2 regions of the Desulfitobacterium sp. genome follow, and region 1 is predicted to be linked to the other one. Evidence: riboswitches for the same ligand, from Rfam matches in the RefSeq annotation. Region 1 holds a riboswitch; the other holds the start of a gene.
The links. Region 1 has a riboswitch for S-adenosylmethionine ahead of metA (homoserine O-acetyltransferase MetA). Riboswitches for the same ligand answer to the same signal wherever they lie in the genome.
Positions count from the first base shown of each region.

Region 2: linked by a shared signal. The riboswitch ahead of AC1U9U_RS04785 (methionine ABC transporter ATP-binding protein) and the one ahead of metA (homoserine O-acetyltransferase MetA) in region 1 are both predicted to bind S-adenosylmethionine.

Region 1 covers NZ_CEVWNY010000002.1:2,703-8,820, forward strand. The annotation lists gene AC1U9U_RS00595 (DUF1015 domain-containing protein) at 1-633, opposite strand, end outside; gene AC1U9U_RS00600 (phosphoglycerate dehydrogenase) at 687-1,850, opposite strand; gene serC (3-phosphoserine/phosphohydroxythreonine transaminase) at 2,017-3,105, opposite strand; gene AC1U9U_RS00610 (HDIG domain-containing metalloprotein) at 3,597-4,199, opposite strand; gene metA (homoserine O-acetyltransferase MetA) at 4,251-5,168, opposite strand; SAM riboswitch class I at 5,234-5,344, opposite strand; gene AC1U9U_RS00620 (exodeoxyribonuclease III) at 5,439-6,118, opposite strand, start outside.
Region 2 covers NZ_CEVWNY010000017.1:20,937-27,054, reverse strand. The annotation lists gene AC1U9U_RS04790 (methionine ABC transporter permease) at 1-527, opposite strand, end outside; gene AC1U9U_RS04785 (methionine ABC transporter ATP-binding protein) at 520-1,542, opposite strand; SAM riboswitch class I at 1,620-1,721, opposite strand; gene AC1U9U_RS04780 (YerC/YecD family TrpR-related protein) at 1,937-2,287, shown strand; gene hisZ (ATP phosphoribosyltransferase regulatory subunit) at 2,289-3,437, shown strand; gene hisG (ATP phosphoribosyltransferase) at 3,729-4,391, shown strand; gene hisD (histidinol dehydrogenase) at 4,623-5,903, shown strand; gene hisC (histidinol-phosphate transaminase) at 5,897-6,118, shown strand, end outside.

The DNA.
Region 1 (6,118 bases):
ATGACCATCGGCGATGTAAATGCTTTGAATCTCCTGAAAGCCCGCCGCGATCTTGGCAATGTACTCATCCTCGGCGATTACCCATACTGTATGCTTTATGCCGTCTGGGGAAAGGAAATCATAAAGGGGCTTCTGCTGTTTTGCCCTTTCGATTACTTCATTAATACCGGCTTGAGAGCGATAGGCCAAAAAGATGGGGCCGGTCTGGGCATTACATATATCAACATGATTAATGCGGTCAATCTCTTTGTCTTCCCTGGTTTTTTCGTGCTTCTTAATGACATCCTTAAGGTAATCATCAATGGAAGCACAGCCGACTAAGCCGGTCTGAGAACGGCCATTCATGGTAAGCTCATAGATATAGTAGCAGGCCTTTTCTTCTCTGATGAAAATTCCTTCCTTAATCATCTCCTGCAGGATTTCTCTAGCCTTTGCATATACTTGAGGATTATAAGGATCTATATCCTCAGGCAATTGAGTTTCAGCCCGATCCACCTGCAAAAAAGATAAAGGCTCTTTTTTTATTTCGGCTAAGGCTTCCTCACGGTTATAGACATCATAAGGGAGAGCGGCCACTTTGCCCGCTACATCCTCCCTTGGCCTTAAAGCCTGAAATGGTCTAATCGTTGCCACTGCTTTCCCTCCTTTTGAAACAAGGGGACAGGTACACTGTTTCACCTCTGTTTCTACTTGATGACTCTGACCCGTAATACGCCTTCGATCTCCCCGAGTTTATTGATGATTTCGGGACTTGGGGATGTTTCCACATCGATCAAGGTGTAGGCCCAGGGGCCTTTGCTCTTATTCATAAGGTCTGAGATATTGACATTCTCTTTGGCTAAGGTTGAGGTAAATTGGCCCAACATATTAGGAATATTACGATGATTGATGGCAATACGTCCTGCTTGGGTACATACTCCCATATCACAATTGGGATAGTTGACGGAGTTTTTAATATTGCCATTCTCTAGATAATTCATCAGCTGTTCAACAGCCATAACGGCGCAGTTTTCTTCAGATTCCGCTGTAGAAGCTCCCAGGTGAGGGATGGTGATCACACCTTCTACCCCGCAGACTTTCGGGTTGGGGAAGTCTGTAACATATTTAGCTACCTTGCCGGTGTTGATTGCTTCGATGAGGGCCTCTTCGTCAACTAGGACATCCCGTGAGAAGTTTAAAAGGATCACTCCATCTTTCATTTGCTCGATGGCACGTTTGTTGATCATCCCGCGAGTGGAGTCGGTTAAAGGGACATGGATGGTGATAAAATCACATTCACGGAAGATCTCTTCCACTGATTTGATGGGTTTAATATACTTGGATAACCTCCAGGCATACTCAACGGAGATATAGGGATCGTAGCCATATACATCCATTTCCAGTTTATTGGCGGCATTAGCTACCAAGACGCCAATAGCTCCTAAGCCGATAACTCCCAGCTTTTTGCCTTTAATTTCCATACCGGCAAATTTGGCTTTATTCTTTTCCACAAGCTTGGCTACATCCGGGTCGGTCTGGCAAGAGTTGACCCAGTTCACCCCACCCACAAGATTGCGGGCGGCCATAATCATGGTTGCGATAACCATCTCTTTGACCCCGTTGGCATTAGCACCGGGAGTATTAAAGACGACAATTCCCTTTTCGGCACATTTATCTAGGGGAATATTATTGACCCCGGCCCCGGCTCTGGCAATGGCCTCGATAGTAGGAGGCAGCTCAAGGTCATGCATGGCGGCACTTCGGACAAGGATTCCATGGGCATCTTCGTGACGGTCCACGTTCACGTAATTATCGGTAAAATGGCTTAATCCTGCCTCAGAAATATTGTTCATGCAGTTAATCTTAAACATTTTCTACACACTCCTCTTATTTGTCTTTTTAAACTCTTTAGCTTCTTTTACGAGCACCTAAGGCCCCTGGTCAGATCGATATTTCCGGTCAAGATACTTCGCTTCGCTCAGTATGACAACGTAATGATGTTCTTCGCAATAGATTTCATCTTTTCTATTCACTGCTTCAAATTTTCTTATTCTCTGCTTCGAATTTTCTCATGAATTCTACGAGGTCTTTAACCCCTTGGACCGGCATAGCATTATAGATGCTTGCTCTCATTCCGCCAACGGTGCGATAGCCTTTTAGGTTCTCAAAGCCGGCGGCCTTCGCTTCTTTAATAAATTTGGCATCCAGTTCCTCAGAGCCGGTGACAAAGGGGACATTCATCAAAGAGCGGTCCTTTTTCTCAACGGTGCCTTTAAACATTTCACTGGTATCAAGGTAGTTATAGAGAATGGCGGCTTTTTCCTCATTGATTTTCTTAATTGCTTCCAGTCCGCCTAGCTTCTTAAGCCATTTGAATACCTTACCACAGATGTAAATTCCATATACGGGAGGGGTATTATAGGCGGAGTTATTGTCCACATGAACCTTATATTTTAACATGGTGGGGGTTCCCGGCAAAAAGTCGTCAGTGATTAAGTCTTCCCGGATAATGACGATAACCACCCCGGCGGGTCCTACATTTTTCTGTGCTCCGGCAAAGATCAGGCCGTATTTGCTCACATCCACAGGTTCGGAAAGGAAATCGGAAGACATGTCGGTCACTAAGGGTTTATCCCCTACCTCCGGAAGCTCGTTAAACCTGGTGCCGAAGATGGTGTTGTTGTGGCAAATATACACATAATCCGCATCCTCGGAGAACTTGAGATCCTTAAGCTCAGGAATATAGGTATAGTTCCGATCCTCTGAGGAGGCGACCACATTGATCTTGCCATAGAGCTTTCCTTCCTGGATGGCCTTCTTTGCCCACTGTCCGGTGTTGAGATAGTCGGCTACCTTATTTTTCATCAAGTTCATAGGAACCATAGCAAATTGTTGAGATGCCCCTCCTTGAAGGAAGAGGACCTTATAATTATCAGGGATATTCAGGAGATCCCTTAGATCCTGCTCCGCCTCAGCCATCATTCTTTCAATAGTTTTGGTGCGGTGGCTCATCTCCATAACGGACATTCCGGTGCCCTGGTAACTAAGCATCTCCTCTGCGGCCTCTCTTAGTACTTCTTCCGGCAAAACAGCAGGTCCGGCTGAAAAATTGTAAACTCTTTTCATTGTCTATTTCCTCCCTATTTTATAAGATGTATGCCTGATGGCTTTATTGGATTACCGTGTAAAAAAATAAAACCCACCCCAATATTTGGGGCGGGTAATTCCGCGGTGCCACCCAAGTTTCAGCCGTTACAGTTACTAGTGGGAAACAACTATGTTGTCTTTTCCTTAGCCTAAGTCAAAATTCGACTTATAACTCTCGGTAAAAAACAAAACCCCTCATCCCAATCAGGGACGAGAGGTATTCCCGCGTTGCCACCCATGTTGCCGTAATCGGCCAACTTATGTCCGCGTTATCGGGCGGAACCCGTCACAATTCATCATTGGCCACTCCGGGGTGGAATCCATATCGCTTCATAGACCGACTTGCACCAACCGTCAGCTCTCTATACTATATCAGCAGTGGACGCCCCTTCATCGTGTTAAACAATAGATTTAATGTTGTTATGATTCTAATCCATTCTTTTATATCTGTCAATAGGTTTTTTAATTAATTATTTCCCGGCTTCTTCCCCTGCTGTGAGATCTCCCTCCAGGCCGATTTCGGCAGCAATATTGCGCATTCCTTTGATGGTCTCCTCAATGATCTCATTTAAGTCCTTACCCAAACGATTGGCCCCATTCTCAATCACTTCGCGATTAACATTCTCGGCGAAGCTTTTTTGTTTCCATTTCTTTTTTACGGATTTGGCAGTTAAATCAAAGAGACTCTTGCTGGGGCGGAGCAAGGCCGTAGCGGAGATCAGTCCTGTTAATTCATCAATAGTGTAGAGGACCTTTTCTGCATTTTCTTTTGGCTCCACATCATATACCAGTCCATAGCCGTGACTTTCGATAGCCCGAATAAATTCTTCCGGCAATTGCCTGGGCTCCAGGATTTCCCGGGTTTTACGGCAGTGCTGATCCGGATACATCTCAAAATCAATATCATGTAATAAGCCAATATTGCCCCATAGATCAGGGTCCTCTTGATAAAGGGCGGCAAAATGACGCATGACGGCTTCTACCGTAATGGAGTGACGTAATAAGGTCTCACTTTTAACATACTCGTTGAGAAGCTGCCAGGCAGCCTCTCGATCCCTTGCGTAATCCAGCATCCAGCATCCTTCTTTCTATTTTCTTGCGCAACGATACGGAGGGGCCGTTCCCTACTCTATTTCCTCAAGATTGTATGGGGTTTCTTGATAGACATAGTAGTTCAGCCAATTGGCAAAAAGCAAGTTAGAATGTCCCCTCCATTTGACAACAGGGGTCTTGGCGGGGTCATCTCCGGGATAATAATTCTGTGGGATATTGATGGGTAGTCCTTGGGAAACATCCCGGTCGTATTCCCCTTTTAAGGTCATTGGATCATACTCAGAGTGACCGGTGACAAAAATCTGCCGTCCTCCTTTGGTCCCGACAATATAAACCCCAGATTCTTCGGATTCAGAAAGAATCTCCAGCTCCGGTTCTTTTTCAATGTCTTCTCTGCGGACTTCCGTATGCCGGGAATGAGGAACATAAAAGACATCGTCAAAGCCTCTGAACAACCGTACATTCCGCCGGTTAAGGGTATGGGGAAAGACGCCAAACATCTTAGCCGACAAAGGATACTTAGGTATCCCAAAGAAATGGTAAAGCCCCGCTTGGGCTCCCCAGCAAATAAAAAGGGTGGAAAAAACATTGTGCCGGCTCCAATCCATAATCTTTTGCAGTTCCGGCCAAAAATCCACTTCCTCAAAGGGCAGCAGCTCAATAGGCGCACCGGTAATAATCATGCCGTCAAATTTTTGATCCTTAATGCTGTCAAAGGTCTGGTAATACTTGATCAGATACTCCTCGGGAGTGTTCTTGAAGAGATGGGTCTCCGGATAGAGCAGGGTAATATCCACTTGCAAAGGGGAATTACCTAAGAGCCTAAGGATTTGGGTTTCTGTGACAATTTTATTGGGCATGAGGTTTAGGATAATTATACTAAGGGGACGGATATCTTGGTGTTCCGCACGCCTTTCTTCCATAATGAAAACATCTTCTTTGATGAGTATTTCCGCTGCAGGCAAGCCGTTGGGCACATTAATTGGCACTCACTCTCCCCCTCTCAAATAAAAAAACCTCTTTCACAGGAAAGAGGATAACAACATAAGTTCCTCCCTCATCTTGCAATGAATCCATTGCAGGAGTTAGCACCGTTGTATTCCATTGGTCGAATACCGGTTGCCGGGCTTCATAGGGCCAGTCCCTCCGCCACTCTTGATAAGAAATTGGATGCTATTCAATTTAAGGCAAACCCATGGGTCATTGTCACTATATTATTACATCTATTCACCAAAGTCAATCTGATCTATAACAAAAAACTAAAAAATCTCCAGACCCACCGGACAATGATCGGAACCAAGTACCTGATCATAAATAATTGCATCTTTAAGCTGATCTCTTAGGCTTTCCGAAACGCAAAAATAGTCAATACGCCAGCCCACATTATTGGCACGGGCATTAAACATATAGGACCACCAAGTATAAGCCCCGGTCTTATCCGGGTAAAAGTGACGGAAAGTATCGATAAAGCCGTTATCGACGATTTGGCTGAATTTGGCTCTTTCTTCATCGGAAAAGCCTGCATTCTGCCGATTGGATTTAGGGTTTTTGAGGTCGATCTCGGTGTGAGCTACATTAAGATCACCACAGAAAATCACGGGTTTGGACTGTTCAAGGCCCTTTAGATAGCTTAAGAACTCCTCTTCCCAAGTCATCCGATAATCTAAACGGGTTAATCCTCTTTGGGAATTAGGGGTATAGACCGTAACCAGGAAGAACTTCTCGAATTCTAGGGTAATGACCCGACCTTCCTGGTCATGTTCCTCCTTGCCAATCCCATAAGTTACATTGAGAGGCTTAGTCTTGGAAAATACAGCGGTTCCGGAATACCCTTTTTTCTTGGCAAAATTCCAATACATATGATATCCCTCAAGTTGAAAAGGGATCTGGTCCTCCTGAATCTTGGTTTCTTGAAGGCAAAAAATGTCGGCTTCTTCTT
Region 2 (6,118 bases), on a different contig from region 1:
CCAATGGTTCCGGCCATGGCCGTATAACCGATGATGCTAATGGTGGTGATGGCGATGCCTAAAACAAGGGAGCCCTTGGCCTCAGGGAGAAGCACTTTTTTAATAATTTGCCAGGGAGAAGATCCCATGGAGAGGGCCGCTTCAATGACACCATAGGGGACCTCTTTAAGTGAGCTTTCCACCATCCGGGCCACAAAGGGTGCAGAGGAAAGAACAAGAGGAACGATGGCGGCTCTAGTACCGATATAAGTGCCGACAATGAAGCTGGTAAAGGGGATGATCAGAACTAATAAGATGATAAAGGGTATGGAACGGAAAACATTAATTACTGTACCTAAGATGCGTTCAACCCAGGGATTGGGGAGGATATGACTAGGTGAAGAAATAACGAGAATTACTCCCAAGGGAACTCCCAGAACATATGCTAGCAGGGTTGAAGCAATAACCATATAAATGGTTTCCCAGGTAGCCGGTGTTAAAAGCTGGATCATAGTATCCCAATATTGAGGGTTAGTAAAATCAAACATTTTGGATCACCTCCACCTTTAGTTCACGTTGAGCCAGGTATTGATGTGCGAGGGCTAACTGTTCGGGATTTCCTTGAAGTTCAAGAGTCAGGGTACCAAAAAGGGTGGAACGGAGGTGATCGATACTGCCGTAAAGGATATTGGCTCTAACTGCGCACTCTTGCATCAGATCAGCAATGATGGGGTCGGAGGCTCGTGAACCAAGGAATTGAATGCGGATGATTTGAGAATTAGGATGAGTAGCCAGTTCCCGAAGCAGATCCGCCGGAAGTTCATAGGGAAATACTGTAGAGATGAACTCCTTGGCAATGCTGGACTGGGGCTGAATGAAGACGGATTCCACTGGTCCCTGTTCCGCGATCTTTGCTTCGTGGATAACGGCTACATCGGTACAGATTTCTTTTACCACTTTCATTTCATGAGTAATCATGATAATGGTCAGGCCGAGTTTTTGATTAATATCTCGCAAAAGGTCTAAGATGGATAAGGTCGTCTGTGGGTCCAGAGCGGAAGTGGCTTCATCACAGAGGAGAACTTTTGGGTTGGTAGCTAAGGCACGGGCAATACCTACCCGCTGTTTTTGACCGCCGCTAAGCTGGGAAGGATACGCATTGGCTTTATCTTCTAGGCCAACTAACGGTAGTAATTCCTTGACTCTTGTTATGATAGCTTGTTTCTTATAACCGGCGATTTCTAAGGGATAGGCGATATTGTCAAAGACTGTCCTTGATTGAAGGAGATGAAAGTGCTGGAAAATCATGCCGATTTTCTGGCGCGCTTGCCGAAGTTCGCGAGCGGTCATCCGTGTCAAATCCTGACCATCGATAATAATCTTGCCGCCGGTGGGTTCCTCTAAGCGATTAATACAACGGACTAAGGTACTTTTTCCGGCACCGCTTAAACCGATAATGCCGTATATAGCTCCTTTGGGAATATGAAGGGAGATATCTTCTATAGCAATTACTTGGTTTTTGCGGGAGGTGTAAACTTTAGTAAGGTTCTCAATTATAATCACTGCTTTTCCTCCTCAGATGGTTCTCATAATAAAGAAAACTCCACGAGGAAATCCGCGGAGTTTATATTTCGGCTTTCCTCTCATCTCCCAGTATTTCCTGCAGGATTTAGCACCGTGCATTTTTCATGCCGGTTGCCGGGTTTCATCGGGCCAGTCCCTCCACCTACTCTGGATAAGAGTTTTTTATTCAATTCGCTAGTCTGGATCTCTTGAAGTCTTGACTGAAGTTTATAATAACATAGTGGATTAGCTTTTGGCAAGTAAATTTTATATAACAAGAAAATGTACATACTTAAGAAATAACCTTTAAAATTTACGTAACTGGCCTGATGATTATTGACAAGGGCTCTATACTTTAATAATTTAAAGTATTGAAGCATAAGGAGATGATTTTATGAAGGAACATGACCAAGATGAGATTATGGGAATTGATCAGCGCCTGCGTGATTCTTTAACCGACTCGTTATTTGATGCAATTTTATTATTAAAAGATCGGGAAGAATGTTACCGATTCTTTCAAGATATCGCCACAGTGGCAGAGATAAAAGCTCTGGCTCAACGGCTGGAAGTAGCCAAGCTCTTAGAAAAGAATGTAACCTATACTACCATAGCTCAATCTACCGGTGCAAGTACGGCTACTATTAGCCGGGTAAAACGGTGTTTATATTTCGGGGCGGATGGGTACCAAATGGTACTAGGACGATTAGCAGAAAAAGAAAACGAAAAGGGGAAGGAGGAGGATTGATATGCCTCGTACATCCCTAGGATTACGGATCCCCGAGGGGATGCATGATATTCTACCGGATGAATTAGCCTTACAGGAGCAGGCAGAAGCAAAAATTATGGATTTGTTTAATGCGTGGGCTTATCGTAAAGTTGTAACTCCGACATTAGAGTATGGTGCGTGTATTCAACCGGTGGAGGAAGAGGGGGATTCTTTCTTTAAGTTATTTGATCGTCAGGGGCACGTGCTGGTATTGCGTCCGGAATTAACTACCCCCATTGCCCGGATGGTGACCACTCGCCTGAGGGGAGGGAGACTTCCTTTAAGGCTTTGCTATGGGGCGGATGTTTTTCGCTATTCCAAATCCCATAAACAGGAGTTTCGCCAGGTAGGGGTCGAGCTCATTGGTTCGGCTTCTTCTGCCGCCGATGCGGAGGTTATAGCTTTAGCCGTTGAAGCCTTGGGACAGATTGGTGTGAAAGATTTTCAATTTAACTTGGGCCACATGGGAATATTTACGGGGATTATGGACGAGTTAAAGGTACCCCCGGAATTTAGAAGTAATTATGAGGAGAAACTAGCTCGTAAGGATTTCGTGGGAATTGAAAGACTAGTAAAAGATTATGGCTTTGCAGCAAGGGTTGAAGGAATTTTGCTCAGGCTACCCCATCTTCACGGCAAAGAAGATATGCTGAATCAGGTTCTTGCATGGAGTGAGGAGCCTTCTCTTCGGGAGGCGGTTGATTCCCTTAGACAAGTCTATCAGTACTTGAAGGATTTTGGCGTGCAGGAATATATCTCGCTTGATCTTGGGATCTTACGGGGTTTTAGTTACTATACAGGTGCGGTCTTTGAGGGTTATGTCCCAGGGGTGGGGTTCCCGATCGTGGAAGGGGGGCGCTACGACTCTTTATATGGAGAGTTTGGGGATGATTTAGCGGCCACAGGCTTTGCTATCAACCTCAGGGCAATTATGGAGCAATCCGGTGGAGGCCCGGTAGAAGCTGCCGAGGTCTTAGTCTATGGCAAGAATGTTTCGCAAGTAATCCGCGAGACTCAAAGACTTCGCCAAAATGGGAAAAATGTTGAAATGTCCCTAGAACCTTTAACCAAAAGGGAAGCCGAGGAATTAGCCGCTCAAAAAGGGATTAAAGGTTTATTCGAAGTCTAGAAAGACTTCCCTAGTGGGGGACCAAAGAAGTATGGGGTCATTCTGAACGCAGTGAAGAATCTTTTGAAGATCCGACTCAGCGCTCAGGATGACATTTTTTTAAGCACCCGTTTGTTCAGGGCGTTTCTAGATAAATATTAAAAAAGTATTGCCAGGATATATGGAGGTTGTTATAATTACCTTAACACTCCATCGCTTTAACTTAGTAAAGCGATAAACAAAAACAATAAACAATAAACAACAATCTGCAAATTTAAAATTATTAACTTTAGACTAAGGAGTTGAGAGAGATTGCCTCGTAATTTCTTGACCATAGCACTGCCCAAGGGGAAATTATTAACAGACTCTCTGGAGGCTCTGACCAAGGTCGGCATCCGGTGCCGGGATGTCAGTGAAGAATCACGGAAGTTAGTTTTCCCCCTAGAAAAGGACCAAGCCCAAATCATTATATGCCGTCCTACGGATATTCCCACTTTTGTTGAATATGGTGCTGCTGATCTTGGTTTTGTGGGAAAGGATACTCTTTTAGAAGAAAATAAAGATGTAGTAGAACTCCTAGATCTTGGTTTTGGCTATTGTCGCTTTGTGGTGGCTATGCCGGAAGAAAAAGTCCCTCCACGTCTCGCTGATGGGAACTATGATTTGAGCGGGTTGAATCATCAACGGGTAGCAACTAAGTTTCCACGGGTGGCGGAGGAATTCTTCCGGCAGCAGGGAATGCAGGTTATTCCCATCAAGCTCCATGGCAATATCGAATTAGCTCCTCGGGTAGGACTTTCGGAGATGATCGTAGATATTGTTTCCACGGGGACTACCTTAAGGCAAAATAAGCTAGTGGAAGTGGCACCCATTCTTGAGGCTACCACTAGGTTGATTGCCAATCGGGTTGCCTATCGGATGAAATACGAACGCATTAATGAGCTGATGGAAAAACTTCGCAGGATCCTTTGTTAGCTTATAAGTATTTTGGGGCTAAGATACTTCACTATCGTTCAGTATGACAAAGGCTAGGATTTGGTGTCATCCTGAAGGAAGGATGACTTAAGGCCTGGCGAAGCCGGGTTTTCTTTGGCTAGTCGGAAAGTATAAGTCTGCGGGCGCATAAGGGCAACCAGCGGCCTCTTCTTCGCTAAAGCTCGTCGAAGCCGGGTTTTCTTTAATAATTGGATGGTAGGAGGTAAGGATATGGAGATCAAAAATCTTGAGGAATTGGATTTGTCTACCCTCACCCGCAAGTCCTATGGCAATGATCAATTACTTGAGCAAAATGTGGCTGAGATTCTCTTGAAAATCAAACAGGAGGGAAATTCGGCTCTCTATCAGCTTACAGAGAAATTTGATGGTGTTGATCTACGCTCTTCCGGGTTGCGGGTAAGGGAAGAGGAGATTACAAAAGCCTATTCATTAGTTGATAAGGAATTTTTAGAAGCAATTCGTCAAGCTCAGGAAAATATTACAGTCTATCACGATAAACAAAAGCGTAACTCCTGGTTTGCCCCTAAAGACGACGGCAGCATTTTGGGCCAGCTCTTGCTTCCTCTGCAAAGAGTCGGCATTTATGTTCCTGGGGGCACAGCAGCCTATCCTTCTTCGGTGCTTATGAATGCAGTCCCAGCGGCTGTAGCGGGGGTTAAGGAGATTGTTATGGTCAGTCCACCCCGAAAGGATGGAACTCTGCTGCCGGAAGTCCTGGTCGCCGCAGCCGAAGCCGGAATCACGGAAATCTATAAATTAGGTGGAGCTCAAGCCATTGCCGCCTTAGCTTTTGGCACTGAGGAGATTCCTCCCGTAGATAAGATCACGGGGCCCGGCAATATCTACGTCACTTTGGCCAAGAAGCAAGTCTTTGGCACGGTAGATATAGACATGCTGGCCGGTCCCAGTGAGATTTTGATTTTAGCTGACGAATCGGCAAGACCCCAAGAGCTTGCAGCCGATCTTCTTTCCCAGGCTGAACATGATCCTTTGGCTTCTTCGATTTTGGTTTCTCCCGATCGGGAGCTCTTGGAAAAGACTGTGGCGGAGGTGGAGAGGCAGTTGCAGGACTTGCCCCGCCAAGAAATAGCAAGAGCTTCCTGGGAAACCTATGGTGCTGTTATTTTAGTAAAGGATCTGGAGGAGGGAATGGCTTTAGCCAACCAAATTGCTCCTGAGCATTTTGAGTTAGTGGTTAAGGAACCCTACAATTGGCTAGGTCGAGTAAAAAATGCCGGGGCCGTATTTTTAGGTCGGTTCTCCCCCGAGCCGGTGGGAGATTATTTTGCCGGACCCAACCATGTTTTGCCCACAGGGGGGACGGCACGCTTTTATTCACCTTTAAACGTAGATACCTTTATGAAAAAAATCAGTGTGATCAGTTATTCGGAACAGGCTCTTCAGCGGGACGGAAAACATATTGCCCTCTTAGCCCGTAAAGAGGGACTAGAGGCCCATGCTCGGGCAGTGGAGGCAAGGAAATTATGGTAGAAAGAATATGTCCGGAAGATCTTATGCGGCCCCGGATCCGAACTTTAAAAGCCTATGAAACTAAAAGCATCCCTAACTGTGTTAGATTGGATGCCAATGAAAACCCGTTTCCTTGGCCAGGGGGAATGAAAGAGGAGTTGTTTAGCTCTTCCTTTACTCTTAACCGCTATCCGGATGGGGAAGCGGAGGAACTTAGACAAGCTATCGCCAGTTAT